Regions from separate parts of the Streptomyces sp. SP17BM10 genome, predicted to be linked through region 2. Evidence: riboswitches for the same ligand, from Rfam matches in the RefSeq annotation. Region 2 holds a riboswitch; each other region holds the start of a gene.
The links. A riboswitch is a leader RNA that binds a small molecule or an ion and turns the genes downstream of it on or off. The one in region 2 is predicted to bind S-adenosylmethionine.
Positions count from the first base shown of each region.

Region 1: it holds a riboswitch for S-adenosylmethionine, as region 2 does, so the genes downstream of both, PUR71_RS19930 (aminotransferase class V-fold PLP-dependent enzyme) here and PUR71_RS16395 (IclR family transcriptional regulator) in region 2, are expected to answer to the same signal.
Region 3: it holds a riboswitch for S-adenosylmethionine, as region 2 does, so the genes downstream of both, thrC (threonine synthase) here and PUR71_RS16395 (IclR family transcriptional regulator) in region 2, are expected to answer to the same signal.

Region 1 is NZ_JAQYXB010000588.1:242,103-249,661, forward strand. It holds gene PUR71_RS19925 (Lrp/AsnC family transcriptional regulator) at 1-74, shown strand, start outside; gene PUR71_RS19930 (aminotransferase class V-fold PLP-dependent enzyme) at 78-1,520, opposite strand; SAM riboswitch class IV at 1,573-1,690, opposite strand; gene trpD (anthranilate phosphoribosyltransferase) at 1,799-2,875, opposite strand; gene PUR71_RS19940 (hypothetical protein) at 2,990-3,415, opposite strand; gene ctaE (aa3-type cytochrome oxidase subunit III) at 3,813-4,433, shown strand; gene qcrC (cytochrome bc1 complex diheme cytochrome c subunit) at 4,621-5,430, shown strand; gene qcrA (cytochrome bc1 complex Rieske iron-sulfur subunit) at 5,439-6,491, shown strand; gene qcrB (cytochrome bc1 complex cytochrome b subunit) at 6,488-7,559, shown strand, end outside.
Region 2 is NZ_JAQYXB010000576.1:43,446-51,004, reverse strand. It holds gene PUR71_RS16410 (TIGR01777 family oxidoreductase) at 1-747, shown strand, start outside; gene PUR71_RS16405 (mycothiol transferase) at 857-1,363, shown strand; gene PUR71_RS16400 (threonine/serine exporter family protein) at 1,430-2,683, shown strand; gene PUR71_RS16395 (IclR family transcriptional regulator) at 2,770-3,483, opposite strand; SAM riboswitch class I at 3,681-3,823, opposite strand; gene PUR71_RS16390 (hypothetical protein) at 4,271-4,684, shown strand; gene PUR71_RS16385 (hypothetical protein) at 4,710-5,201, shown strand; gene PUR71_RS16380 (NB-ARC domain-containing protein) at 5,381-6,454, opposite strand; partial or broken gene PUR71_RS41315 (amidase family protein) at 6,510-6,994, opposite strand; partial or broken gene PUR71_RS41310 (amidase family protein) at 7,012-7,278, opposite strand; gene PUR71_RS16375 (alpha/beta hydrolase family protein) at 7,382-7,559, opposite strand, start outside.
Region 3 is NZ_JAQYXB010000684.1:275,658-283,216, reverse strand. It holds gene PUR71_RS40400 (cupin domain-containing protein) at 1-174, opposite strand, end outside; gene PUR71_RS40395 (DUF3263 domain-containing protein) at 274-501, shown strand; gene otsB (trehalose-phosphatase) at 554-1,393, shown strand; gene PUR71_RS40385 (alpha,alpha-trehalose-phosphate synthase (UDP-forming)) at 1,380-2,861, opposite strand; gene PUR71_RS40380 (glucosyl-3-phosphoglycerate synthase) at 2,900-3,919, opposite strand; SAM riboswitch class I at 4,062-4,195, shown strand; gene thrC (threonine synthase) at 4,213-5,508, shown strand; gene PUR71_RS40370 (ubiquitin-like small modifier protein 1) at 5,533-5,811, shown strand; gene PUR71_RS40365 (cold-shock protein) at 6,355-6,555, shown strand; gene groL (chaperonin GroEL) at 6,866-7,559, shown strand, end outside.

The DNA of each region.
Region 1 (7,559 bases), on a different contig from region 2:
AGACCCAGATCGCCTTCCGCACCTACTCCCAGCACGACCTGGAGGCCGCGTTCGCGCTCGGCCTGGACGAGTAGCCCTCAGCCCTCGCGACGGGTGTCGGCCACGCAACGGCCGCCCTCGTTGCGGTAGTTCCACGCCGCGCCGTCCGTGACCAGCTCGCGGACGGCGGTCAGGAACCGGTCGACGTGCTCGTCCGGGGTCCCGGCGCCGAAGCTGACCCGGATCGCGTTCAGGCTGCGCTCGCCCGGCAGCGACGGCTCCGGCGCGCCGCACTCGGAGACAGGACTCGGCGCGACGTCCTCGTCGCCGAGCAGCGTGCGCACCAGCGGGTGCGCACAGAACAGCCCGTCGCGCACGCCGATGCCGTACTCGGCGGAGAGCGCGGCCGAGAAGTGCGAGCTGTTCCAGCCCCGGACGACGAAGGACAGCACGCCCACCCGCGCCACGCTTGGGGCGTCACCGGTGGGGCCGAACAGGTTCAGCACCTTGACCTGCGGGATCTCCGCCAGCCCGGCCGTCAGCCGGGCGATCAGCGCCCGCTCACGGGCCTCCAGCGCATCGAAGCCGGCCTCGCTCAGCGCCCGGCAGGCGGAGGCGATGGCGTAGGCGCCGATGACGTTCGGCGAGCCGGCCTCGTGCCGGGCCGGGCCGGTGTGCCACTGGACGGCCACCGAGCCGTCGGCCTCCCGGGCCACCGTGCGGGTCGCGCCGCCGCCGGCCAGGTACGGCTCGGCCGCGTCCAGCCAGTCCGCCCGGCCGGCCAGCACGCCGGCGCCGAACGGCGCGTAGATCTTGTGGCCGGAGAAGGCGATCCAGTCGACGTCCAGCTCGGACACCGAGACCCGGTGGTGCGGGGCGAGCTGCGCGGCGTCCAGCACCACCCGGGCGCCGTGCCGGTGCGCGGTCGCGGTCAGCTCGGCGACCGGCCACAGCTCGCCGGTGACGTTCGAGGCGCCGGTGACGCACAGCAGCTTCGGGCCCTCGGGCGCCCCGGCCAGCGCGGTGTCGAGCGCGGCGACGGCTTCGGCGTACGAGCGGGGGGCGCGCAGGTAGGTGACGTCCAGCCCGGCGTGGGCCCAGGGCAGCAGCGAGGCGTGGTGCTCGGTCTCGAAGGCGAACACCCGGGTGCCGGCCGGCAGCGCGGCGGCGAGCAGGTTGAGCGAGTCGGTGGTGGCCCGGGTGAAGACCACCTGGTCGCCCTCGCGCAGGTCGAGGAACTCGCCGACGGTCCGGCGGCTCTGCTCGAACAGGTCGGTGGACAGTTGCGAGAGGTACCCGGCGCCGCGGTGGACGCTGCCGTAGTACGGGGCGTACGCGGCGACGTCGTCCCACACCCGCTGAAGCGCCGGCGAGCTGGCCGCGTAGTCGAGCGCCGCATAGCCGACCTTCTCGCCGTTGGCGAGCGGCACCTGGACGTCGTGGCCGAGGACGGCGAGGGGGGCGCAGACTCCCGCGGGGAGGTGCCCCGCGGAGCGCGCCGAGTGAAGGGTGGTGGCGGGAGACGGGTGGGCGACGGACATGAGGATGCACTCCTTCGGGGGTCGAGGGACCCCGGGAGTGCTAGTCGTCGGGCGTCCGCGCTTGCCTCGCGGACGGTTCGCCGCGCGGCCCGGTCCTCACCCAGGGCACCCCGCCACGGACGGAGGGTTGCCGGACAGCAAGCTGGGGCTTGTCGCTGTCACTCATGACCTGGCCAAGACTCTAGGTCGCGTCCGCCGGGTGGTCAAACAGGCATCCACCATCCGGACAGCCGAAGGGGCCCGCGGCAGCGATCCGCCGCGAGCCCCCAACTCGCCCGTCAGCCCCGGGCGGTGGCCTCCGACCAGCGCCGCAGCAGTTCCTGCGCCGCGCCCGAGTCCACGGCCGCCGCCGCCCGTTCCATGCCGGCCGCCAGCTGCTCGGCGAGCGGCGCGTCCGTCAGGTCCAGCGCCACCAGCGCCGCCGCCGTGTTGAGCAGGACGGCGTCCCGCACCGGCCCGCGCTCCCCGGCCAGCAGCCGGCGCGCGACCTCGGCGTTGTAGGAGGCGTCCGCCCCGCGCAGCGCCTCGATGCCGACGAGCTCGATGCCGACGTCCCGCGGGTCGAAGGCGGTCTCGGTGACGATCCCGTCCCGCACGATCCACACCCGCGACGTCGTCGTGACGGTGAGCTCGTCCAGGCCGTCGTCGCCGCGGAACACCAGCGCCTTGGAGCCGCGCCGGGCGAGCACGCCCGCGATGAGCCCGGCGAGCCGGGTGTCGAAGCAGCCGACGGCGTGCGAGGTGACCTTGGCCGGGTTGGTCAGCGGACCGAGGATGTTGAACGCGGTCGGCACCCCGAGGTCGCGCCGCGCGGTGGCGGCGTGCCGCATCGACGGGTGGAACTTCGCCGCGAAACAGAAGGTGAGCCCGATCTCGTCGGCCACCTCGGCCACCCGCCGGGCCGAGAGGTCGAGGGCGACGCCGAGCTTCTCCAGCACGTCGGACGAGCCGCTGGCCGAGGAGGACGCCCGGTTGCCGTGCTTGACCACCTTGGCGCCGGCCGCCGCCGCGACGATCGCGGACATCGTGGAGATGTTGACGGTCTTGGCGCGGTCGCCGCCGGTGCCGACGATGTCCACCGCCGGGCCCGGGATGTCCAGCGGCTCGGCGTGCGCGTACATCGCGTCCACCAGACCGCTGATCTCGTCGACCGTCTCGCCCTTGGCCCGCAGCGCCACCATGAACCCGGCGACCTGGACGGGGGACGCCTCGCCGCTCATGATCCGGTCCATCGCCCACGCGGTGGCCGAGCGGTCGAGGTCCTCCCCCTTCAACAGCGCCGCCAGGAGGTCCGGCCAGGTGCGGACCGCCTGCGCGGGGTCGGTACCACCGTTCGCAGGGTTCACGTTCACCATGGCTGACTCCAGCTGTGTCGGTTCCCCGATGGGGACGTCCGTACGGATGGAGTCAGCCTATCGAGCGGTGGGGTACCTCCGGCCTTGTCTTCTCTAGTACTGAGACGACGCCGCTCAGCGCGTCGCGGGGGCCCGCTTGGCCAGGCGTGCCCGCAGCAGCGTGGCCACCGCCCCGGCCAGCGCGACCGGGTCCACCGGGTGCGAGATCGCCGCGTCGGCCCGGCTCCAGGCGGCCAGCCAGGAGTCCTGCGGCCGGCCGATCAGCACCAGCACCGGCGGGCAGCCGTAGATCTCGTCCTTGAGCTGCCGCCCGAGCCCGAGCCCACCGGCCGGCACCGCCTCGCCGTCCAGGACGCAGAGGTCCACGCCCCCCTTCTCCAGCGCCCGCAGCACCGCGGGGGTGGTCGCGCACTCCAGGTAGGACAACTCCGGCAGATCCTCGGCGGGCCGGCGGCCGAGCGCCGTCAGCACCTGCTCGCGGGTGTTGCGGTCGTCGCTGTAGACGAGGACGGTGAGCGTCTCATCGGTCGTGTACGCCATTGACCCTGCTCCCTCAAGTGTGATCCGGACCACGTTCGCCTGCCCCGGATGCTACTCCGGATCACCCCCGGCCGAGCCCCCTCCCGCGCGCGTTCCTCCTCAAGGCGCCGCGCCCGGGGCTCACCCGCCCGGAGGACGCCCCGTCACCCGGACCCGCGCAGTCCACCCGGACGGCCGACAGCCGGCCCGCTCCCCTACCTCCCGGCACTGCGCCGGCCGTGGATGGACACGCTGGGCAACGGGGTCACGGGGGCCTCCGAGGAACCGTCAGAAAAGGGACACGCCGCTGCTCAGGCACCGTCCGGACACCCGACCGCCCCCCAAGGGGGCATACCGCACGCACCGGACACTCCGAGGGAGACCCCCCGGCGTGAAGACGGAATAAGGGACCGACATAATGTCCGTCGTGGCGACAGCAACAGCAGTAGAAACCGGGCACGCGCACGGATCGGTCAACCGGCCGAACATGGTCAGCGTCGGAACGATCGTCTGGCTCAGTTCCGAGTTGATGTTCTTCGCGGCCCTCTTCGCGATGTACTTCACGCTCCGCTCCGTCAAGGGGCCGGAGTTCTGGACCGAGAAGGCGCACGCCCTCAACGTGCCCTTCTCCTCGGTCAACACCACGATCCTGGTGCTCTCCTCGCTCACCTGCCAGCTCGGCGTGTTCGCCGCCGAGCGCGGGGACGTGAAGAAGCTCCGCTCGTGGTTCGTCATCACCTTCGTGATGGGCGCGATCTTCATCGGCGGTCAGATCTTCGAGTACACCGAGCTGGTCAAGAAGGACGGCCTCTCGCTGTCCTCCGACCCGTACGGCACGGTGTTCTACCTGACCACCGGCTTCCACGGTCTGCACGTGACGGGTGGTCTGATCGCCTTCCTGCTGGTCCTGGGACGGACGTACGCAGCCAAGCGCTTCACGCACGAGCAGGCCACCGCCGCCATCGTGGTGTCGTACTACTGGCACTTCGTCGACGTCGTGTGGATCGGCCTGTTCGCGACCATCTACCTGATCAAGTAACCAGCTGATCAGGTCGCTGGCCACCGGCTGCGGCCCCCGCCCTCACCGGCGCAGGGCCGCTTCTGCCGGTGCCGACGCTCCCACCGACCGACCGCGCGCGCAGCCCTTGCCGGGCAGCCTCGTGCCGGCCAGACCGGCAGCCGGGTGCACCCACCAGTCGACCAGATCCTGACACCGGGGTTATTCCGTGAAAAAGCTCTCCGCACGACGGCGCCACCCATTGGCGGCGCTGGTCGTCCTACTTCTCGCCCTGGCGGCAACCGGGGGGCTGTACGCCGTGTTCGCGCCCGCCGACAAGGCGCAGGCCGACGTCGCCGCGCAGTCGCTCGCGATCGACGAGGGTAAGAAGCTCTTCGCCGTCGGCTGCTCCTCCTGCCACGGCCTGAACGGCCAGGGCAGCAGCGACGGCCCGAGCCTGGTCGGCGTCGGCTCCGCCGCCGTCGACTTCCAGGTCGCCACCGGCCGCATGCCGGCCCAGCAGCCCGGCGCGCAGGTCCCGCGCAAGAAGAACATCTACTCGCAGGCGGAGATCGACCAGCTCGCCGCCTTCGTGGCCTCGCTCGGCCCCGGCCCGGTGACGCCGACCCAGGAGCAGTACACCTCGACCAACCCCGAGGACATCTCCAAGGGTGGCGAGCTGTTCCGCACCAACTGCGCCCAGTGCCACAACTTCGCCGGCCAGGGTGGTGCCCTGACCAAGGGCAAGTACGCGCCGTCGCTGGAGGGCGTGGACGCCAAGCACATCTACGAGGCCATGCAGACCGGCCCGCAGAACATGCCGTCCTTCCCGGACACCACCATGCCCGAGGAGCAGAAGAAGCAGATCGTGGCCTTCGTCCGCCACACCACCAACGATGAGCCCAACCCCGGCGGTCTCACGCTCGGCAGCCTCGGTCCGGTGACCGAGGGCCTGTTCGGCTGGATCTTCGGTCTCGGCGTGCTCATCGCGGTCGCGATCTGGGTCGCCGCCCACACCACCAAGGCCAAGAAGTCATGAGCCACGACATGTCAGAAGAGCAGCTTCCGGAGCACCACGGCTCCGCCGGCGAGGTGGCCGACCACGGCGACCCGTTCGCCGACCCGGGCCTGCCGGCCCACGAGCCCCGTCGCACCGACATCGACGAGCGGGCCGCCAAGCGCGCCGAGCGCCAGGTCTCGCTGATGTTCGTGATCTCGATGATCGCCACCATCGGCTTCATCGCGTCGTACGTGGGCATCGACCCCGACAAGATCGTCTACATCTTCCCGCTCGGTCACATCAGCGCGCTGAACTTCGCGCTCGGCCTGACCCTGGGCGTCGCGCTGTTCCTGATCGGCGCGGGCGCGGTCCACTGGGCCCGCACCCTGATGTCGGACGTCGAGCTGCCGGCCGAGCGTCACCCGATCGAGGCCGACGACGAGGTCCGCGCGGACGTCATCAACCAGTTCAAGACCGGTGCCGCCGAGTCCGGCTTCGGCCGCCGGAAGATGATCCGCAACACCCTCATCGGCTCGATGGCGCTGGTCCCGCTCTCCGGCGTGGTCCTGCTCCGCGACCTCGGGCCGCTGCCCGAGAAGAAGCTGAAGGAGACGGGCTGGAGGGAGGCGACCCCGGCCAAGCCGCTGCAGCTCATCAACATGAGCACCAACCAGCCGATGAAGGCCGATGACATCGTCATCGGCTCGCTGACCTTCGCCATGCCCGAGGGTCTGCACGTCCACGACGAGGACTTCCAGCAGGCCATCGCCAAGGACGCCCTGATGCTGGTCCGCATCGCGCCGGACGACATCAAGGACGACAAGTCCCGGGACAAGGGCTTCGAGGGCATCCTCGCCTACTCGAAGATCTGCACCCACGTCGGCTGCCCGATCAGCCTCTACGAGCAGCAGACCCACCACGCGCTCTGCCCGTGCCACCAGTCGACCTTCGACCTGTCGGACGGCGCGCGCGTCATCTTCGGCCCGGCCGGTCACCCGCTGCCGCAGCTGAAGATCACCACTGACGAGAAGGGCTTCCTGGTCGCCACCGGCGACTTCGACGAGCCTGTCGGCCCGAGCTACTGGGAGCGTCCTCGATGAGTAGCGCGAGCAGCACCACCTCCGATACCGCCAAGCCCGCCAGCACGCGCGCCAACCCCGCCAACAAGTGGGAGGCCGCGGCTGACTGGACGGACGGCCGGCTGGGGATCTACTCCCTCGCCAAGGCCAACCTGCGCAAGATCTTCCCGGACCACTGGTCCTTCATGCTGGGCGAGATCTGCCTCTACTCGTTCGTCATCATCATCCTGACGGGCGTGTACCTGACGCTGTTCTTCAAGCCGTCGATGGCCGAGGTCGTCTACAACGGCTCGTACGTGCCCCTCAAGGGCATCGGCATGTCCGAGGCGTACGCGTCGACCGTGAACATCAGCTTCGAGGTCCGCGGCGGTCTGCTGATCCGCCAGATCCACCACTGGGCCGCCCTGGTCTTCGTGGCGGCCATGCTCGTGCACATGATGCGCGTGTTCTTCACCGGCGCGTTCCGCAAGCCGCGTGAGGTCAACTGGGTCTTCGGCTTCCTGCTGCTGGTCCTGGGCATGTTCGACGGCTTCTTCGGCTACTCGCTCCCCGACGACCTGCTGTCGGGCACCGGCATCCGCTTCATGGAAGGCGCGATCCTCGCCGTCCCGCTGGTGGGCACCTACATCCAGATGTTCCTGTACGGGGGCGAGTTCCCCGGCACCGACATCATCCCGCGGTTCTTCACCATCCACGTGCTGCTGATCCCCGGCATCATGCTCGGCCTGCTGGTCGCGCACCTGATCCTGGTCTTCTACCACAAGCACACCCAGTGGGCGGGCCCGGGCAAGACCGAGAAGAACGTCGTCGGCATGCCGCTGATGCCGGTCTACATGGCCAAGGCCGGTGGCTTCTTCTTCCTGGTGTTCGGCATCATCGCCGCCATCTCGGCGATCGCCTCGATCAACCCGATCTGGGCGTACGGCCCGTACCGCCCCGACCAGGTGTCCACCGACGCCCAGCCGGACTGGTACATGGGCTTCTCCGAGGGCCTGATCCGCGTCATGCCGGGCTGGGAGATCAGCCTGTGGGGCCACACCCTGAACCTGGGTGTCTTCGTCCCGCTGATGATCTTCCCGCTGGTGCTGG
Region 2 (7,559 bases):
CGCAGCGTCAACTGCCGCTACACCGAGGAGAACCGGCAGGCCATGATGGACTCCCGGGTGCTCTCCACCCGGGCCGTCGGCCGGGCGATCGCCGCCGCCGGCCGCCCGCCCGCCGTCTGGCTCCAGATGAGCACCGCCACCGTCTACGCCCACCGCCACGACGCGCCCAACGACGAGCTCCACGGCGTGATAGGCGGCGCCGAGCCCGACGCCCCGGCGTCCTGGCGCTACAGCATCGACATCGCCCGGGCCTGGGAGGACGCCCAGGCCGGGGCCGACACCCCGGGCACCCGCCGCCTCGCGCTGCGCACCGCCGTCGTGCTCGGGCCGGAGCGCGGCGGCGCGTTCGACTCGCTCTCCTGGCTGGCCCGGCTGGGCGCCGGCGGGCCGATCGCGGGCGGCGCGCAGTACGTGTCCTGGATCCACGCGCGGGACTTCGTCCGCGCCGTCGAGTTCCTCGTCGCCCGGGACGACCTCGCCGGCCCGGTCAACCTCGCCGCCCCGCACCCGCTGCCCCAGCGCGAGTTCATGCGCGAGCTGCGGGCGGCCTGGGGCATGCCGCTCGCCCTGCCCGCCACGCGCTGGATGGCCGAGCTCGGCGCCTTCGCACTGCGCTCGGAGAGCGAGCTGCTGCTGAAGAGCCGCCGCGTCGTGCCGGCCAGACTGCTGGAGGCGGGCTTCGCCTTCGAGCGCCCGGACTGGCCGCAGGCCGCCCGCGACCTGGTGCGGCGGCTGCGCGGGCGCTGAGGGCCCCGGCCCCCGGGCGACCCCGAGTGGCTGGCGCACCCGTGACGGGACATGCTCGTTGGGGCGCCCGAGCGGCGCAGGACCCCGAGTGGAGGCGACAGTGACGGGTGTGACCAGCGCCGATCTCCTGGTGGACACGTTCGGCCGGATCCGGGAGGAGGTCGCCGGCGTCGTCGACGGGCTCTCCCCCGAGCAGCTCGCGTTCCGGGTGCGGGACTCGGCCAACTCGATCGCCTGGCTGGTCTGGCACCTCACCAGGATCCAGGACGACCACCTCGCCGACGCCGCCGACCGCGAGCAGACGTGGACGGCGGAGGGCTGGGCAGAGCGATTCGCCCTCCCGTTCGCCGCGGCGGCCACCGGCTACGGTCACCGGCCCGCGCAGGTCGCCAGGGTGATTGCCACCGCCGATCTGCTGCTGGGCTACCACGAGGCCGTCCACGCCCGGACGGTCGACTACGTGCGCAGACTGAACGGCCCCGCCCTCGCGCGGATCGTCGACGAGTCGTGGGACCCGCCGGTCACCCTCGGGGTGCGGCTGATCAGCGTGATCTCGGACGACCTCCAGCACGTCGGCCAGGCGGCCTACGTGCGCGGACTGCTGGGCGGGGGCTAGCAGCGCGGAACCGGACGGCCCGGGGCACGGTCGGGCCGAATCGGGTGGGATGGGACGATACGTGCCATGTCAAGCACGTCTCCCTCGGTCCGGGACACCGCCGCCCCGCCCGACCCGCTCCGCCGCCTCCTGCTCGACCTGGGCGACGCCCTCCTGGGCGGCGGTCTGCCCGTCCACGACGTCGAGGAGGAACTCCACGGCCTGGGGCGGGCGCTGGGGGCACCCGGGGTGCGGGTCGCCGCCCTCACCAACGGGCTGTTCGTCTCGCTCGGCGCGGACGACGCCACCGCGTTCCGGCCCGTCGGCGCCGCGCTGCGCTTCGAGCAGACGGCCGACGTCCTCCACCTGGTGCACCGGCTGCGCGCCGGCGGGCTCGACGGGCCCCGGGCGCTCGCCGAGCTGGACGCGATCCGGCGGGCGCCGGCCCGCTGGCCGGCGTGGGTGGCGGACCTCGGGGCGCTGCCGGTCGGGGTCGGGGTGTGCATGTTCCTGCAGCCGGTCGCCGCGAACGTGCTGGCGGCGGGCGCCGGTTCGCTGGTCGTCGCGGGGCTGACCGTGCTCGCGCGGCGGCTGCCGTCGCTGCGGCCGCTGCTGCCCGTCACCGCCGGGTTCCTCGTCGCGTTGCTCGTCCTGGCGCTCGCGCGGGCCTCGCTGCTGGACGGCCCGCTGCGGACGATCGTCGCCACGCTGGCGATCCTGCTGCCGGGCGGGCTGCTGGTCACCGGCCTGTCGGAGATCGCCGCGGGCTCGGCCAGCGCCGGGACGGCCCGCCTGGTGTCCGGGGCGGTGCAGCTCGCGCTGTTCCTCGCCGGGGTGGCCGCGGCCGCCACCGCGATCGGCATGCCCGCCTCCGCGCTGGCCAACGTCCAGGTGGCCAAGCCGAGTTGGTGGGTGATCGGGCTGGGCCTGGCGATCGCCGTCGCGGGTGTCGTGATCAACGTGAACACCCCGCCGAGCGCCGTCCCGTGGATCGTCGCGGTGATCGCGGTGAGCGTCACCGTCCAGGTCGTCGTCGGCTCCGAGCACGGCGCGGCGATCGGCGGCCTGGCCGGGGCGGTCTCCGCCGCGGTCGCCGCCACCCTGGTGCACTGGCTGCCCGGCGGGCCGCTGTGGCAGGTGCTCTACCTGCCCGCGTTCTGGATCGTCGTGCCGGGCTCCTTCGGCCTGCTGAACACCGCCCAGATCGAGGTGGGCAACGGGGCCCAGTCGGTGCTGGCGGCGGTCTCGGCGGTCTTCGGGGTGTCGATCGGCACCCTGATCGGCTCGGTGATCAGCCGCGTTCCCCGTCCGGCGCTCCTCACCCCGGCCGCCCGGGTCTGAGCCGGTTCACAGCCGGCTCCGAGCCGGGTTCTGAGCCGGTTCTCCGGGCGGGTCGATCGACCCGCCCGGAGAACCGACCAGGCCGGTCACGGGTGGCGCAGCGCCTCGGTGAGGTGGTTCGCCGCCTCGATGACGGCCTGGGACAGGCGTGCCCCCGGGTGCCGGGTGAGCCGTTCGATCGGGCCGGAGACGGTGACCGCGGCCACCACCCGGTTGGACGGCCCGCGCACCGGCGCCGACACGGAGGCGACCCCGAGCTCGCGCTCGCCGATGGACTGCGCCCAGCCCCGACGCCGTACGCCGCTGAGGGCCGTGGCCGTGAAGCGCGCCCCCTGGAGCCCCCGGTGCAGGCGCTCCGGCTCCTCCCAGGCGAGCAGGATCTGGGCGGCGGCCCCGACCTTCATCGGGAGCGTCACCCCCACCGGCACGGTGTCGCGCAGACCGGAGAGCCGCTCCGCGACGGCCACGCAGATCCGGACCTCGCCCTGACGGCGGTACAGCTGGGCGCTCTCGCCGGTGACGTCCCGCAGGTGCACGAGCACCGACCCGGCGGCCGCCAGCAGCCGGTCCTCCCCCGCCGCCGCCGACAGCTCGGCCAGCCGGGGGCCCAGGACGAACCGGCCCTGCAGGTCCCTGGTGACCAGCCGGTGGTGTTCCAGCGCGACGGCGAGCCGGTGCGCGGTGGGGCGCGCCAGGCCGGTGGCGGCGGCGAGCCCGGCCAGGGTGGTGGGCCCGGACTCCAGGGTGGCGAGGATCGCGGTGGCCTTGTCGAGCACGCCGACGCCGCTCGTGAGCTCCATGGATGGGTACTCCAGTCTCGAATCCGCGGCCGGTGGGTGGTCCGGCCCGCGGGGGCTCCCCGCGGGGAGCGGGGGGGTGGTCAGCGAGAACGGGCCGGAGAAGTCGGCCGGATGCCTGCGCCGGGCACGAGACGGGTACGCGGAAGGGCCGGGGCGGGAAGCGCCCGGGCGAAGGACAGCACAGAGAGCACCGTGTCTCCTCATCTTTCCCGCGCCACGTTGGCGACAGGCCGGAGTTGGCACTGATCCCGGACGGCACGGCGCGTACTTCGGACGCCGGGTCGAACGGGGAGTTGCCGGGGCTTCGTAGGGCCGGTCCCTCCACCCCTCTGGATGATTCGCGAGGAACGATACAAGATTCCCGGGGCCGCCCGCCAAACCTCCCCCCGCCCTCCCCTTCCCTCCCCCGCCCCGCGTCCCGGCGGTTCGTGGCAGCACGGCTCCCGCCGGGCCCGGCCGACGGGGCTCCCCCGTCGACGTCGACGCGGCGCGGGCGGCCGGGATGACGGGGGCGGCCACCGCGAGCCCGCCGACCTCCGCGGGCTCGCCGGCGCCCGTCCTGAGCGTCGACCACAGATCTGTCGGACCGTCAAAGTCCTTTCTTGTTAAGGACGATCACCGCGACTCCTGTTCTGAATCGAGTCGCCGGCGTCGCGGATCCGGACATCTGTCACGGTTTCGAAGCGGCAGTGCCACGACTTCGCATATCCCTCACGCCGCCGCGACCGGAGCTCTACCGTTTGACCGACGGTCCTTCCCGACCGTCCCCGAGCGGGAGGGCGAGCACATGAACGGTCGCCAGGGTCCGGTCGTGCGGTCGGGGGTGGTCGACGTGGCGCTGTGCGCCGCCGCGGCCCGCTCGTCCGGCACGGGCCAGGCCCACGACGGCGTGCAGGACCTCGCGACCGGTACGGGCTTCGGCACCGGGAATCAGCGGATCACCGGGGCCTCGACCACGTTCTCGGTCGGCCAGACCGCCTACGTGGCCTTCATCACCGACGCGGGCGCGGCCGGGTGGACGACGGGCACGCTGCGGGCCGACGCCTGCGGCGGGGACACCGGCGGGAGCGAGACGAAGACCTTCGTCCTGCGCGAGGCCTCCACGTGGTGCAGCTGGTTCGTCGGGCCCGGCTCCTTCACCGACGGCAACCGGAGCCCGTGCGAACTGGTGCCCGGGCAAGGACCCCAAAACGTCAACTGAACCCCACGAGAGAAGGGTCGGAGCCGTGCAGCCCGTCAAGATCAGCGTCCAGTCCGGAGCACTCGCCGCCATCGGCGTGATCGCGTTCATCGACAGTTTCCTCCCCTGGTACACCGTCACCGAGAAGTCGGGCGCCACGGGCCTGCTCACCCGGTACGCGGCGAGCGGCAACGCCTGGGACGTGGGCGCCGGCGCCTGGATCCCGGTGATCGTCCTCGTGGCCGTGGGCATCATGGCCGCCCTCCCCGCCATCGGCCGCGGCCTCCCGGCCCGCCAGGGCCACGTCACCAACCTCGTCCTCGCGGCGGTCGCCACCGTCATCGTCCTGCTCCGCTGGCTCACCTACCCGTCGATCCCGGTCGGCGAGTCCGCCTTCATCGACGCCGGCGCCGACGTCGGCACCTACCTCGGCGTCCTCCTCTGCCTCGCCGCCACCGGCGCGGCCTACCTCGGCTTCACCGCCAACGGGGGCACCCTGGACAGCTTCACCAAGATCTTCCGCACCCCGTCCGCATAGGGGCCGTCGCGGATCCGGCCGAAGGCGCGGGGCCCGACGGGCCTCGCCGCGTCCCACGTCCCTCAGGCGCCGCACTCGCCGTCGTCGACGAACGACGCCCGCCGTGCCGAGGTCGGCCGAGCGCGGCGCGGGCCGTCCCGACCAGCAGGTCCAGCAGGAACTGCTGGACCAGGTGGTCTCTATGCCATGCCGACGGCCCGATGGGCGGGCGTCGGGCGGTCTCCGGTCGGGGGGCGGCTCAGGCGACGGTCCAGGTCGGCGAGGCGCCAGGCCGGTCTCGATCGCAGGCGGGCCGCGACGGCCGATACGGCTCCGGGGGCGTATCCGCAGGCCTGGACGATGCGTTCGGCGGCCTCGTGCTCGGCGGCCACCCGGCTCGCGCCCACCACTCTCGTCAGGAGCAGCAGTGCCTCCTCCTCGGTGAAGGCGCCCAGTCGGTGCGGCGCGACGCCCTCCAGGCCGGTCAGTTCGTGTCGGCTGGTGATCAGCACCAGGCAGGTCGGGGAGGCCGGGAGGAGGTCCCGGACCTGGGTGGCGGTGGCCGCGTCGTCGAGCACGACGACGGCCCGCTTGCCGTGCATCCGCTCCCGGAACAGCGCCGCGCGCTCGGCCGGGACGGTCGGGACGCGGTGCGCGGGGACCTCCAACTGCCGTAGGAACATGCCGAGTACGGTACTGGGGTCGGCCGGCGGGTGCTCGGGGTCGCAGCCGCGCAGGTCGACGTACAGCTGGACGTCGGCGCAGCGGCCGGCCCGGACGAGGTGGTGTGCGGCGTGCAGGGCGAGCTGGGTCTTGCCGATCCCGGCCGGGCCATCGATCGTCGAGACGACCGCGGCGCCGCTGGCGAAGTGCCGTACGAGCCAGGCGAGTTCCCGCTCGCGGCCGGTGAACGTCGCGAGGTCGGCGGGCAGTTGCCGCAGGACGCCGACCGGGCCGCAGGCCCGCGCGTCGGCGTGCACCCGGGTGCAGGCCGCGCGCCAGCGGGCCGCGTCCGCCTCGCCGGCGCCGAGTGCCCGGACGACGGCCAGGACGAGGTCCGGGTCGAGGCGGCGGCGGTCCGGCTTGAACACGTCGGCGACGGTGGTGTGGGAGACGGGCTGCGGCGGGCGCAGCAGCGGGCCGACCCGCTTGGCGAGCGCCCGGAGCGACGGGCCGCCGGCCCAGAGCCGCAGCCGCTCCAACGCCCGGATGAACTCGGCCAGATCGGCCGCGTCGGCCGGATCCGGCGCGCCCGTACGCTCGTCCTGCTTCACGGGGTGGAGTGTAGGCGGCCGGTCCGACATCCGGCCTACCGCGGGCTCAGGCCGTTCAGGCCGCCCTGCACCTTCCGGGCCACGTCGGGGGGAGCGTTCCGCACCTCAGGCCCTCGCCCACCGTCTCTGGCCAGGCGGTGCGGACCGGCTCCTCGAGGTCCTCGGTGAACACGTGCCTCGGCAGGCCGAACCGGAGTCGGCGGCCGGGGTCGCCCGGGAGGCCGCTCTCCCCGGTGACGAAGGTGTCCAGCGCGATGATCCGGTCCAGGGTGCGGGCCAGGAACCCCGGGGTGTCCCGGGTGGTGGACAGCGGCGTGACGCCCGCCGAGGGATAGCGCCCGGCGCTGGGGCGCAGGCCGTAGACGCCGTGAGCGCGGCCGGGATGGTGACCGAACCGCCGGTGTCCGTGCCCAGTCCGGCCGCGGCGATCCCCGCGGCCACCGCGGCGGCCGTCCCGCCGCTGCTGCCGCCCGCGAACAGGGCCGGGTCGGCGGCGTTGCCGACGGCGCCGAAGGTGTGGTTGCACGAGGTGGCGCCCAAGGAGAGTCGTGCATGTTCGTCTTGCCCAGGACGATCGCGCCCGCGGCCCGCAGCGCCGCGACCACGGGCGCGTCGGCGCCCGGGACGAAGCCGGTGAGCGCGGGTGTGCCCGCGGAGTTGGGCAGGCCGGCAACGTGGATGGTGTCCTTGACGACTAGGCACCACGCCTCCCGGCCGCCGCGCGCGTCACGGCGGGCCGCCTCCGCGAGCGCCTTCCCGGCGTCCAGCGTGATGAACGCGTTGAGGTGCCCGACGGCGGCGGCCCGGCCGAGCGCGGCGGACACGGCCTCGTGCGCGGGGCCCGGCCCGCCGGTCCCGGATCGGGCATGGGGTCGTCTCCTTCGCACTCGCACGGGTCGAGGGCCGTACCACCCGCTCAGGCCGTCGTCATGCCGGGACCAGCCGCCAGCTCAGCGCCCACGGGACGAACAGCGCGCCCGCCGCGAGCAGGGCCGGCGGCGCGGTGCGGGTGCGCCATGCCGTCGCGGCCAGTGTCGCCGTCAGGGCCACGACCGTGACGGCCGTCGCCTGGAGCAGCCGCCAGAGGAGTTCGACGCCCGTGCTC
Region 3 (7,559 bases), on a different contig from region 2:
CGTGACCACCCCCGGAGTGATCTGCCAGATGCCGCGCAGCTGCCGGCCGTCGGCGGACTCGTGCAGGACCCTTCCGGTGACCACCGGGGTGCCCTCGACGATCTGCGCGGGGTCCAGGGCCTCGGGGGCCAGGTCGGCGTCGGGGACGTGGACGGTGAAGCTCGACTCGATCATGACGAGGACGTTAGTCGGGGCGCTCGGGCGGGGGAGGGCGCAGAGTGTGTCCTGAGGGCGTCCGACAATGACACGTCGTAGGTCGTGGGAGGTGTCATCGTGGGTGAGCTGAGCGAGCGGGACCGGGCGGTGCTGGAGCTCGAAGGGCGTCAGTGGCGTACGGCGGGGGCCAAGGAGCGGGCGATCCGGGAGGAGCTGGGGATCTCCAGCACCCGGTACTACCAGGTGCTGAACGCGCTGCTGGACCGGCCGGAGGCTTTGGCGCACGCGCCGGTGCTGGTGAACCGGTTGCGGCGGGTGAGGGATGCGCGGCGCGCGGCTCGGTGAGGGTCGGCTCCGGGGTGGGTGGGTCCGTGCGGGTTGGGGGTAGGGGGACGGCATGGGCTTTGATGAGAAGTGGGTGCCGGTGACCGAGGCCGGGCGGGACGGGGTTCGGGGGATCCTCGCCGCGCCCGGTGACGCTGTGGTCGCTCTGGACTTCGACGGGACTCTCGCGCCGATCGTCTCGGATCCCTCGCGGGCTCGGGCGCATCCGGGGGTGCGGGGGGCGCTGGAGGCTCTGGCGGCGCGGGTGAAGGCCGTTGTCGTCGTCACCGGGCGGCCGGCTGCTCTCGCTGTCGAGTACGGGGGGTTGGCCGGTCTTCCCGGTGTCGTGGTGCTCGGGCATTACGGGGCCGAGCGTTGGGAGGCGGGTGAGCTCTCGGCGCCCGACGTGCATCCGGGGGTGGCCGCGGTGCGGGAGGCCCTGCCCGGGGTGTTGGCCTCGGTGGGGGCGCCCGAGGGGACGTGGGTCGAGGACAAGGGGCGCTCGCTGGCCGTGCACACGCGGCGTACGGAGGTGCCGCAGGAGGCGCTGGAGTCGCTCCGCGGGCCGGTCGCCGGTCTGGCGGCGGAGCACGGGCTGGTGGTGGAGCCCGGGCGGCTGGTTTTCGAGCTCCGGCCTCCGGGCGTGGACAAGGGCGCCGCGTTGACCGGGTTCCTGAGGGAGGTCGGAGCTCGGGTCGTGCTCTATGCGGGGGATGATTTGGGGGACATCGCGGCCTTCGCCGCCGTCGAGAAGCTGCGCGGGGAGGGCCTCGCGGGTCTTCTCGTGTGCAGCGGCGCCGTGGGGGACGAGCCGGTGCGGGAGCTCGCCGACCGGGCTGACCTGGTGGTGCCCGGGCCGGCGGGCGTGGTGGAACTGCTGACGGATCTGGGCGGGGCGATCAGAGCGCGTTGAGCTGGTCCAGGAACCACTGCTGGGGCGGGAGCGCGGTGGCCGCCGCGGCCAGGCGCTTGGTGCGGTCGGCGCGCTCCTCGTCGGGCATGGTGAGACCCGCGTGGAGGGCGTCGGCCGTCTCGATGACGTCGTACGGGTTCACGCTGATCGCGTCCTCGGCCAGTTCGCTGTGGGCGCCGGCCTCGCGGGACAGGACGAGCGCGCAGCCGTTGTCGGAGACCACCGGGACTTCCTTGGCCACCAGGTTCATGCCGTCCCGGATGGGGTTCACCAGGGCGACGTCGGCCAGCCGGTAGGCGGCGAGCGAGCGCGGGAAGTCGTCGTCGACGTGCAGGATCAGCGGCTGCCAGGTGGGGGTGGCGAATTCGGTGCCGATCGCTTCGGCGAGCTCCTGGACCTGGGCGGTGTAGTTCCGGTATTCGGCCAGGTCGGTCCGGGACGGGTAGGCGAAGGCGATGTGCACCACGCGGTCGTGCCACTCCGGGCGCGTGCGCAGGAGGTGGCGGTAGGCGAGCAGGCCCCGGACGATGTTCTTGCTCAGTTCGGTGCGGTCGACCCGGACGATCGTGCGTCGGTCGCCCACGGCCTCGCGCAGGGCGGCGAGGCGCTCGTCGACGTCGGGGCGGTGGGCGCGCTCTCGCAGGAAGTCGGCGTCGGCGCCCAGGGCGTGAACGCCCAGCTGGGTCGTGTGGTCGATGGGGGTGCCCCCGGCCGACGGCTGGGGGAAGGTGACGGTGAGGGCGTCGTGGTCGACGGTCGCGTGCAGGATCTCCTCGCAGCAGGCGGCGAAGGCCCGGGCCCAGCGTTCGGTGAGGAAGCCCGCCCGGTCGGCGCCGAGGATGCCGATGAGGACGGCCCTGGCCACGTCGTCCGGGAGGAGGCGGAAGTACTCGGGCGGGGCCCACGGGGTGTGGGAGAAGTGGCCGATGCGCAGGTCGGGGCGGGCCGCGCGGAGCAGGGCCGGGGTGAGGGACAGGTGGTAGTCCTGCACCAGGACGGCGGCGTTCGGGGCGGCCTCGGCCGCGAGGGCGTCCGCGAAGGCGCGGTTGTACGTCTCGTAGGCGGCCCACTCGGTGCGGAAGCCGGCGTCGAAGACGGGGGCGGTGGGCGTGGCGTAGAGCAGGTGGTTGACGAACCAGAGGGTCGAGTTGGCGACGCCGTTGTAGGCGCGGGCGAAGGTCTCCGGGTCGATGTCCAGCATCCGGACGGCCTGTCCGCCGACGTCGTGGCCGGCCAGGTCGAGGCGCCCGTACGGGGCTTCCCGGGCGGCCCGGCGGTCCGCGTCGCCCAGGGCGGCGCACACCCAGACGGCGTTCGGGTCGTCGATCGCGGAGAGGCCGGAGACCAGGCCCCCACCGCCGCGTTTGAGGGTCAGCGTGCCGTCGTCCGCGGTGCCGAAGGAGACCGGTCCGCGGTTGGAAGCCACCAGCACGGTCGCGCTCGAACGTTCGGTCGTGAGATCGCCCATGGTTGGTACGTTGCCGGGGGTCCGGGTCGGCAAACGTTTCAGTGGCGGGTCGCGTACTCGGGGACGGTGTGCATCGGGGGGCGTTCCAGGGCCGTCACGGGGTGGGTGTGGCCGGTGAACGCGCGGGTCTCCGGGTCGCGGGTGAACTGGGTGAGCAGCGGGTGGACGAGGTCGGCCGAGGCCTTGAGCCGGTGGGCGCGGTCGAGGCGTTCGAGCGCGGTGCGGTAGATGGTGGCGGCCATCCGGCCGAGGGCCTGGCCGTCCTGGTGGCGGTGGTGGCGGACGCCGACGTCCACCTGGGCCAGGGCGTCGAGCCCGACCAGGTCCAGCGCGTCGACCAGGAGGCCGAGCTCGACGCCGTAGCCGGTGGGGAACGGGAGCCGTTCGAGCAGTGCGCGGCGGGCCGCGTACTCGCCGCCCAGCGGCTGGACGAAACCGGCGAGTTCCGGCCAGTGCAGGTTGAGGAGGGGACGGGCGACGAGCTCGGTCACCCGGCCGCCGCCGGCCGGGAAGACGGCGTCCGGGTCGCCGGCGGAGCCCCTGACTTCGAGCGGGCGGTCGTACATGGCCTTGACCAGCTGGATGTCCGGCTCGGTGAGCAGCGGGCCGACGGTGCCGGAGACGAAGGCGGGGTCGAACTCGCGCAGGTCCGCGTCGACGAAGCAGACGATGTCGCCCCGGGTGACCAGCAGCGAGCGCCACAGCACCTCGCCCTTGCCGGGCACGGCGGGCAGCCGGGGCAGGATCTCGTCGCGCGGCACGACCCGGGCGCCGGCCGCGGCGGCCACGGCGGCGGTGTCGTCGGCCGACCCCGAGTCGACGACGACGAGTTCGTCGACCAGGGGGAGGCGCTCCATCAGCTCGCGCCGGATCGTGCGGACGATGTCGCCGACGGTGGCCGCCTCGTCGAGGGCGGGCAGGACGACGCTGACGGTGTGGCCGGTGCGGCGCTTGGCCGCGAGGAGGGTGTCGACCGGCCGGTCGGCCGCGCTCCACGAGCGGCGGCCCAGCCAGGAGGCCGCCTGCGGGAGGAGTGCGGGGATCGGTTCGGCGGGCACGGGACTCTCCTCGGCGGATCGGGGTGGAACGGGCCATCTCGCGTGGCGGACGGCCCCTTTCGGGCCCGGCGCCTTCGGATACAGTCTTCGTACAGCGGTCGGACCTTCGCACGCCGGGGTCGCCGCTGACGACAACTTCACATGCTCATCCAGAGGGACTGAGGGAACGGCCCGTTGACGTCCCGGCAACCTTCTCGCGCGGCCGGCCACCAGGCCCCGGCGGGACAGGTGCCAATTCCGGCCCGTGGTGCGCCCGCACCCCGGGGAAGATGAGGAGAGAGGCCTCCGCCATCATGGCTATCACCGCGACATCCGCGTTCGACGCCGCACCCGCATCCGTGGATCTCGGCCCCGCCACCGCCCTGTCCTGTCGGGAGTGCGGCACCCGCTTCCCGCTCGGTCCGAGCTTCGCCTGCCTGGAGTGCTTCGGGCCGCTGGAGATCGCGTACGAGTTCGGTGGTGAGGCCGCCGAGGAGCTGCGCAAGCGGATCGAGGCCGGGCCCGCGTCGATCTGGCGTTACGCGCCGCTGCTGCCGGTGCCCGCCGACGTCGCCTCCAAGCCGAACCTGAACCCGGGCTGGACCCCGCTGGTCAAGGCGGACAACCTCGGGCGGGAGCTGGGCTTCACGGCCCCGCTGCACGTGAAGGACGACTCGGGCAACCCCACGCACTCGTTCAAGGACCGCGTGGTGGCCTGCGCCATCGAGGCCGCGCGCGCCTTCGGCTACACCACGCTGTCCTGCTCGTCGACCGGCAACCTGGCCGGCGCGGTCGGCGCCGCGGCGGCCAGGGCCGGGTTCCGCTCGTGCGTGTTCATCCCGCACGACCTGGAGCAGGGCAAGGTCGTCATGGCCGGGGTGTACGGCGGCGAACTGGTCGGCATCGAGGGCAACTACGACGACGTGAACCGCTTCTGCTCGGAGCTGATCGGCGACCCGGCTGGCGAGGGCTGGGGCTTCGTCAACGTCAACCTCCGCCCGTACTACGGCGAGGGCTCCAAGACGCTCGCGTACGAGATCTGCGAGCAGCTCGGCTGGCGGCTGCCGGAGCAGATCGTCATCCCGATCGCCTCGGGCTCGCAGCTCACGAAGATCGACAAGGGCCTGCAGGAGCTGATCAGGCTCGGACTGGTCGAGGACCGGCCGTACAAGGTCTTCGGCGCCCAGGCCGCGGGCTGCTCGCCGGTCTCCGCGGCCTTCAAGGCCGGCCGGGACGTGATCAAGCCGGTGAAGCCGGACACCATCGCCAAGTCGCTGGCGATCGGCAACCCGGCGGACGGCCCGTACGTGCTGGACATCGCGCGGCGCACCGGCGGCGCGGTCGAGGACGTCACCGACGCCGAGGTGGTGGCCGCCATCCGGCTGCTGGCCCGCACCGAGGGCATCTTCGCCGAGACCGCGGGCGGGGTGACCGTCGGCGTGCTCAAGAAGCTGGTCGAGACCGGGCAGCTGGATCCGGCCAAGGAGACCGTCGCGATCAACACCGGTGACGGCCTCAAGACCCTGGACGCCGTCGCCGATGCGGGGATGACCGCGGTCATCCGCCCGACGCTGGAGTCCTTCCGCAGCGCCGGCCTCGCGTCCGCCTGATTCCCCCCACGAGGAGAGCCACCCATGAGCGCCACCGTCCGCATCCCCACCATCCTGCGCACCTACACCGGCGGGGCCGCCGAGGTCACCGCCGACGGCGGGACCCTGGGCGATGTCATCGCCGACCTGGAGAAGAACCACGCGGGCATCTCCGCGCGCATCCTGGACGACACCGGCAAGCTGCGCCGTTTCGTGAACGTGTACGTGAACGACGACGACGTGCGATTCGCCGAGGGCCTCGCGACCGAGATCAAGGACGGCGCCAGCGTCTCGATCATTCCGGCGGTGGCCGGCGGCTGCTGAGCCGCGCCCCGCGCCGACCGGCCGCCCCCGCGCACGGAATTCCGCATTCCGTGCGCGGGGGCGGCCGCTCGCATTTCGGCGGGAATGTTTCCCGGTCGAGTGGGAGTAGAGTGTCGCTCGGCCGGGAACAGGGGTCCCCCTCCCCCTCCCCGTGCGAACCGCCGCTCCGCCGTCCGTCCGTTGAGACCGCCCGGGGACCGGGCCGGGAAACGTGTCACGCGGATGTCAGAATTCACCAGGGGATTTGCGCATTCCGTCCGCTATGTCCGGCGCGAATTGCGGAGTTCCTTCCGATTCGGCCCGGCCTGTCCCTTGACGCGGACCCGGAATTCACCGCGGAGGACCCTGTTGCAGAGGGCGTCGATCCGGATACATTCAGCCGCGGTCGACGCAATCACCCGCCCACCGGATGTCGTTCGGGGCGGTTGGTCGCGGCGTGCACGGCTGCGCCCAGGGGGGGTTCCCCGGGCCGGCCTTCAAACCAACCCGGGCCCGCGACCTGCGGGACCGTGAAGGGTCAGCACAGCACTAGGGGAGTTCGGAATGGCTCAGGGCACCGTCAAGTGGTTCAACGCGGAGAAGGGCTACGGCTTCATCGCGGTCGACGGTGGTGCGGACGTCTTCGTCCACTACAGCGCGATCCAGATGGACGGCTACCGCACCCTCGAGGAGGGCCAGCGGGTCGAGTTCGAGATCTCCCAGGGACAGAAGGGCCCGCAGGCGGACATGGTCCGCGCGGTCTGACCCCTTCCGGCTCCAGGAGCTCGGCGCGGCCCACGGCTGACGACCACTCGCTTCTCGACGGGCCCGTGCGACACGCGTCGCACGGGCCCGTCGGCGTTCCCGCGGCGGCCCCCGGCTTGGCGATTGGGCTTGCACTCGACCACCCGGAGTGCTAATCATTGGCGTTAGCACTCAAAGCTTGAGAGTGACAGCGGACCGGGTCGGTGAGGCCCTGGGAGCGGTAGGGGAATAGACCCCCGCACACCTTGGCCGTCCGTCGCGGGCACCCCTTGGTCCGAGCAGTCGACCGTGTCCCGGAGGACCACTTCAGATGGCCAAGATCATCGCCTTTGATGAGGAAGCTCGCCGCGGCCTTGAGCGTGGCATGAACCAGCTCGCCGACGCAGTGAAGGTCACGCTCGGCCCCAAGGGTCGCAACGTCGTGCTGGAGAAGAAGTGGGGCGCCCCCACGATCACCAACGACGGTGTCTCCATCGCCAAGGAGATCGAGCTCGAGGACCCGTACGAGAAGATCGGCGCGGAGCTCGTCAAGGAGGTCGCCAAGAAGACGGACGACGTCGCGGGTGACGGCACCACCACCGCCACCGTGCTCGCCCAGGCCCTGGTTCGCGAGGGTCTGCGCAACGTCGCCGCCGGCGCCAACCCGATGGCCCTGAAGCGCGGCATCGAGAAGGCCGTCGCCGCCGTCTCGGACCAGCTCCTGGCCCAGGCCACCGACGTGGAGACCAAGGAGCAGATCGCCTCCACCGCCTCCATCTCGGCCGCTGACACCCAGATCGGCGAGCTCATCGCCGAGGCCATGGACAAGGTCGGCAAGGAAGGCGTCATCACCGTCGAGGAGAGCAACACCTTCGGCCTGGAGCTCGAGCTCACCGAGGGCATGCGCTTCGACAAGGGCTACATCTCCGCCTACTTCGCCACCGACCTGGAGCGCATGGAGGCGACCTTCGAGGACCCGTACATCCTCATCGCCAACTCCAAGATCGGCGGCATCAAGGACCTGC